Regions from separate parts of the Pararhizobium sp. DWP1-1-3 genome, predicted to be linked through region 1. Evidence: riboswitches for the same ligand, from Rfam matches in the RefSeq annotation. Region 1 holds a riboswitch; the other holds the start of a gene.
What was found. A riboswitch is a leader RNA that binds a small molecule or an ion and turns the genes downstream of it on or off. The one in region 1 is predicted to bind thiamine pyrophosphate.
Positions count from the first base shown of each region.

Region 2: linked by a shared signal. The riboswitch ahead of thiC (phosphomethylpyrimidine synthase ThiC) and the one ahead of thiB (thiamine ABC transporter substrate binding subunit) in region 1 are both predicted to bind thiamine pyrophosphate.

Region 1 is NZ_JAFCTR010000018.1:62,286-65,489, forward strand. It holds gene thiP (thiamine/thiamine pyrophosphate ABC transporter permease ThiP) at 1-568, opposite strand, end outside; gene thiB (thiamine ABC transporter substrate binding subunit) at 780-1,790, opposite strand; TPP riboswitch at 1,831-1,951, opposite strand; gene ACP7BS_RS26040 (DUF2442 domain-containing protein) at 2,141-2,551, opposite strand; gene ACP7BS_RS26045 (DUF4160 domain-containing protein) at 2,544-2,771, opposite strand; gene ACP7BS_RS26050 (MDR family MFS transporter) at 3,046-3,204, opposite strand, start outside.
Region 2 is NZ_JAFCTR010000002.1:645,014-648,217, reverse strand. It holds gene thiC (phosphomethylpyrimidine synthase ThiC) at 1-1,734, opposite strand, end outside; TPP riboswitch at 1,822-1,960, opposite strand; gene ACP7BS_RS07685 (GntR family transcriptional regulator) at 2,113-2,781, shown strand; gene bioB (biotin synthase BioB) at 3,015-3,204, shown strand, end outside.

The sequences.
Region 1 (3,204 bases):
GCCATTCGATGAAGCGAAAAATCGACAGCGGCCGCATGCCGAGATTGGCCCCGGCCAGCCAGTATTCGCCGGGAATGCGCTCGAGCCCGCCCAGCATCAGCCGTGCCGCCAGCGGCATGTTGAAGAAAACATGGGCGACGAGAATACCCGACAGGCCATAGATACTGACCGGCTGATCGAGCCCAACAGCCACAAGCGCGGTATTCAGCACCCCCTGCCGCCCCCAGATGCCGATCAGCCCCAGAGCCGCCACCAGCGCCGGCAGCCCGAGCGGCAACGCCATCAGCCGGATGATCCAGACACGGCCCGGAAAGACAGCCTGCCGCGCCAGCGCCCGGGCAACGGGGATGGCGAAGACGATGGAAAGAACTGTCGAAAGCGACGCCTGCAACAGCGTGAACCGGGCCACACGCCAGACATAGGCATCGAATACCATGCCGTCATTGGCAGAACCCGGCTCATCAAATGCGAGAAGAGCGGCCGCCGCCAGGCAGACGAACAGCACAATGCCCCCGAGGCAAAGCGCCCCGGCGGTTAGCGTCCAACGTCGTTCCATGCGGTTGATCATGATGACTTTATCTCGTTTACGGGCGTCACCTCGTCCCCTCTTCTCCCCATCGGGGAGAAGGTGGCCCGCAGGGCCGGATGAGGGGGCCAAACACTCAGAATGTGCCGAACCGCCCCCTCATCGCCTCGCAGTCGCTCGGCACTTCTCCCCGCTGGGGAGAAGAGGAAAACCGTTCTCCACAGCCACGACGAAACAATCATCGCTGGCGGTGTCAGTTCTTGCTCATCGCCGCCAGCCACTCGTCGATCCAGGCCTTGCGGTTGGCGGCCACCTCGTCCGACGGCATCAAAAATGTCTTTTCCGGCGTCACCAGCTTGCCGAATGCCTCCGGCAGCGGTTCCTTGGTGGCGGCAACCGGCATCATCCAGTTGGTCGTCGGGATGATCGACTGGAACTCAGGGCCGGTGACGAAGGAGAGAAACTGCTTGGCGAGCGCCGGGTCCTTGGCAGCCTTGGTCATGGCAGCCACTTCGATCTGGATGTAATGGCCTTCGGAGAAGGAAGCCGCCTGATAGCGGTCAGTATTTTCGGCAACCATGTGATAGGCCGGCGAGGTCGTGTAGGACAGCACCATCGGCGCCTCGCCCTTGGTGAACAGGCCGTAGGCTTCCGACCAGCCGGGGGTAACGGTCAGCACGCGGTCTTTGAGTTTTGCCCAGGCGGCAGGCGCTTCATTGCCATAGACCGACTTCATCCAGAGCAGCAGGCCGAGACCCGGCGTCGAGGTGCGCGGATCCTCGATGACGATCTTCTGGTTCTGGTCACCCTCGACCAGTTCCTTCAGGCTTTTCGGCGGTTCCTTCATCACCTGTGTGTCATAGATCACCGCAAAATGGCCGTAGTCATAGGGAACGAACGTATCGTCGGCAAAGCCGCCGGGAACCTTGACGGCCGAGGTATCGACGCCGTGCGGCGCAAAGAAGCCGGTCGCCTTCGCCTCGGACACGAGATTGGTATCGAGGCCCAGCACGATATCGGCCTTGGAGGAGGCGCCCTCAAGCTTCAGCCGGGTGAGAAGCTCGACGCCGTCGGCAACGCTGACATAAGACAGCTTGCAGCCGCAGGTCTTTTCAAACGCTTCCGCCACCTTGGCGCCGGGGCCCCATTCGCTGGTAAAGCTCTCATAGGTATAGACCGTCAGCACCTGGTCTTCGGCCGAGGCGGAAAACGAGGCCGTAAGGGCAGCAAACGCCGCGAAAAATGGAATGATTGCCTTGCGCATCCGCGCCTCCTTATAAATCCAAAAAATGGGAATAGGGCGCTGGAATGTGCCGTCTAATCCCTCCGCCGGTACAAACCGGATCAGGTTCTTCGGGTTGGCTTTCAAAAAGCCTCTCAGCCGAACGTTCCAAAAAAGAACGACCGGCACCCCGTTAGAGCAGAAGGAGGTTTAGACCTGAGGGAAATGCTTGGCAAGGGGGCTTGGGAGTGCAGGCTGTCATGTCGCGCGCGGTTTCGCAGCTGCCACGGTCGAGCCCCTCCGCTTGTGGGGATTGGGCGGGGACTTCTTTTCAAAACGGAAAAGAACGCAATGAGGCATCAACTGCCCTTTCAGCTCTGATCCTGCAAGGCCTAGCTGGTCTTGCGTGGGCGTCCGCCCTTGGCACCGTTGGCGCGGCTTGCCTTGATCTTGGCCGCTGACCGGGATTGACCACCCCGGCGTTGCGCATCCATGAATTTTACAGTTCCGAATATGCCGTTCATCAAACCCGCGATGGTGAAATCCACGTCCAGGGTTTCCCAGTGCAGTCCGGTTTCGCCCATAAGCTCGACTTCAGCCAACTGCACGTCCGTTGCATTCTCCAGGCCCTGTATCGCTCGGGCGGGCACCATGAAAGCAGCTCCGTTGGTGAAATCCACGACGATGCGGCCGGATGCTTCATCGAAACGAACCGAAGCGGGGATCGGCGACTGGTTGCGCTCCGCATCCCCCTGCATGGTCGCTGCTTGGTAGTGGCGATCTTCAAGAATGATCTCACCCATGAATACTCTCCCATTTTTCGATGAACAGGCGCTGGTTTGCCTGAACGATGGCAAGGGCCACACTCAAATCCCGCTTCTTCATTCCCCTGTTCGATAACACGGTGAGATCAAGGATATCGATGCGGGCTTCCCCCTCCCCATAAACATGGGCGTGCGCCGGCTCGTGGTCATCGGGGTAGATGACAAATCGCATCCCGGCAGCGCGCAGAACGGTGACCATGTTTCACAATAACCTAACAACTTGGGTTTTTCAAGTGCATTGCCATTTTGACAGTTTCATGAGCGAAGCGCGGGACGATGTTCTGTACCGATACATTGCCACCAAATCGAATATGTCACCGGGAACCGGAATGGTCGCCCCCCAAAAATGCGTTCAAGTGCCGCGAATGGTCTATATTTGACCCCATCACGTTATGGCAGTTGCTCCCGAATTCCGGAAAAAGAACCCCTCCCCGCAGCTTCGCTCCGACCCTCCCCACAAGGGGAGCACCCCCTCACCCCGCCGGCTTCTGCGGCAACCGCACGGCCTTCAGGCTGATCGCCGCAATCAACGCGATCAGCGAAATACCGCCGGCCGTCAGAAACAGCGGCAGGAAGGCGGCCGTATAGCTCTGCGCCACCAGCTGGCGCGTTGCCTCCGGCAGCGTCGACAG
Region 2 (3,204 bases), on a different contig from region 1:
CGCCTCGGCGCGGATGTCGTGGGAAATCCGCATCGAGCAGAATTTCGGCCCGCACATCGAGCAGAAATGCGCGACTTTATGGGCTTCCTTCGGCAGGGTCTCGTCATGGAAGGAGCGCGCCGTTTCCGGATCGAGCGACAGGTTGAACTGGTCTTCCCAGCGAAACTCGAAGCGGGCCCGCGACAAGGCGTCGTCGCGCAGCTGGGCGGCCGGGTGCCCCTTGGCAAGGTCGGCAGCATGGGCGGCGATCTTGTAGGTGATGACACCGACCTTGACGTCATTGCGGTCGGGCAGGCCGAGATGCTCCTTCGGCGTGACATAGCAGAGCATCGCCGTGCCGAACCAGCCGATCATCGCAGCGCCGATGCCCGACGTGATGTGGTCGTAGCCGGGGGCGATGTCGGTCGTCAGCGGCCCAAGCGTGTAGAAAGGTGCCTCGCCGCAGACTTCCAGCTGCTTGTCCATGTTTTCCTTGATCTTGTGCATCGGCACATGGCCGGGGCCTTCGATCATCACCTGGCAATCCTTGGCCCAGGCAATTTGCGTGAGTTCGCCGAGCGTTTCGAGTTCGGCAAACTGCGCGGCGTCATTGGCATCGGCGATCGAGCCGGGTCGCAGGCCGTCCCCCAGAGAGAAGGTCACGTCATAGGCGCGCGCAATGTCGCAGATTTCGTCGAAATGCTCGTAGAGGAAGCTTTCCTTGTGGTGATGAAGACACCACTTGGCCATGATCGAGCCGCCGCGCGAAACGATGCCGGTGACGCGGTTGACGGTGAGCGGGATATAGGCGAGCCGCACGCCGGCATGGATGGTGAAATAGTCGACGCCCTGCTCGGCCTGCTCGATCAGCGTATCGCGATAGACCTCCCAGTTCAGGTCCTCGGCAATGCCATTGACCTTTTCCAGCGCCTGATAGAGCGGCACGGTGCCAATCGGAACCGGCGAATTGCGGATGATCCACTCGCGGATATTGTGGATGTTGCGGCCGGTCGATAGGTCCATGACGGTATCGGCGCCCCAGCGCGTCGCCCAGACCATTTTTTCGACTTCCTCGGCCATCGACGAGGTGACGGCGGAATTGCCGATATTGGCATTGATCTTCACCAGAAAATTCCGGCCGATGATCATCGGCTCGGATTCCGGGTGGTTGATATTGGCCGGGATGACGGCTCGCCCACGGGCAATTTCCTGGCGGACGAATTCCGGCGTCACGTGATCGGGAATGCTGGCGCCGAAATTCTCGCCGTCGCGCACCAGCGCTCCGTTCGGCGGTTTGCGGCCGAGGTTTTCGCGGATGGCGATATATTCCATTTCCGGCGTGATGATGCCGGCACGGGCATAGGCGATTTGGGTCACAGCCTTGCCGTTCTTGGCGCGCAGGGGCTGGTTGCGGTGGGGAAATTCCGGCGTCAGCCGTTCGCCGGTGGCAAAGCCGTTGTCTTCGGGTTTGACGTGGCGGCCGTCATAGGTCTCGACATCGCCACGCGCGGTAGCCCAGGCCTGGCGCTGCCGGGACAGACCGGCGTCGATCGAGACGATGTGCGCCGGATCCGTGTAGGGGCCGGAGGGATCGTAAACGGTGACGGGCGGTTCGCCCGAGGTGGGATGCACGGAAATTTCGCGCATCGGCACGCGGATATCCGGGTAGAGTTCGCCCGGAATATGCACCTTGCGGGAGGCTGGCAACGGGCCCGTGGTAACTGTGGGTGTGATGTTTTTTGCGGCAATAGTCATGGTTGAGGCTCCAAAGTTGGAGACCCAGTCATCAGAGCCGGAATGATGAAAAGACGCCGACGCGAATCCGCAAACGGAATCCGAGTCTCAACAGCGCTTGCACCGTCCCTACGCCAGTATGAACTGGATCAGGTTCAACGGGTCACTGCGCTGCTTGAGGGCGGCAAAGCCACCGATCATGCCAGCAGAATCTCAGCCCCTTGTCGGGACCCCCCTGGTGAATGCGCCGATCTAGCCACAGTTTTGGACGGAGCGTCAAGGGCCGTTTGGCGCAGCACCCGGCGTGCGGCTCTCGTTGAGCGCCGGAAGACTGTGAAGATATCCAATGATTACAATCGCGCCCTCGACAGCGCCGCCCCGGCAAATTATCTATAAAACATGACCTCAGCGAGCGAAGACACGATTGCCAGCCGCATCAGCCGCATCCTTGCCGACAGGATCGTCACCGGGCAATTGGACCCGGGCACGAAGCTGCGCCAGGACCATATTGCCGAGGAGTTCGGAACCAGCCACGTGCCGGTGCGCGAGGCCTTCCGCCGGCTGGAAGCGCAGGGGCTTGCGGTCAGCGAACCGCGCCGGGGCGTGCGGGTTGCGTCCTTCGATCTGAAGGAAGTGCGCGAAGTGGCGCAAATGCGGGCAGCCCTTGAGGTTCTGGCCCTTCGGCATGCGGCGCCGCATCTGACGGCTGCCATTCTGGATCAAGCCGAAGAGGCCACCGTTGCGGGCGACAATTCCCATGATGTCCGCTCCTGGGAGGAGGCAAACCGCCGTTTTCACACGCTGATTCTGACTCCCTGCGGCATGCCGCGCCTCTTGGCCGCCATCAGCGATCTGCATGCGGCCAGTGCCCGTTTCCTGTTCGCCAGCTGGCGAACCGAATGGGAAGTGCGCACCGATCACGATCACCGCGCCATCCTGACATTTCTGCGTCAGGGCAATATCGAAAACGCCGCGCCTGTGCTTGAGCGGCACGTACAATGGATCGGCCAAAAACCCGTCCGCAACGCTTCCGGCGCAACCCGTGACGCTTTTGCCATCGTCGGCTGACGATTTTTTCACAGCTTATTTTCCCTGATTTTGCTCGCTCCCGGCGCGTGCCGCAGCATTACCACAGCACGTATTACGTGAATTTATCCGTTTTGCATCAAAAAGGCGGTTGCGGTTTTCTGTCCTTCGATAAATTATAGATAATTATTATTTTTAATCTATCGAATGGGTACCAGATGCTGAGAGATGAAAAACACGCTGATTTCCCTGTTGAAAAGAGCGTTATAGGCGAGATTTCTTATGGGGAAGATCCCCAAATAGCTCGCTTTTCTCCCGATGACGCAAAAATTATCTATAATTTTCCATTCAACGATTTGCTCTTTCAGGCGCACTCGGTTCACCGCGAAAATTTCGATCCCAACGCTGTGCAAATCAGCCGTTTGTTGTCGATCAAAACCGGTGGATGCGCCGAGGATTGCGGCT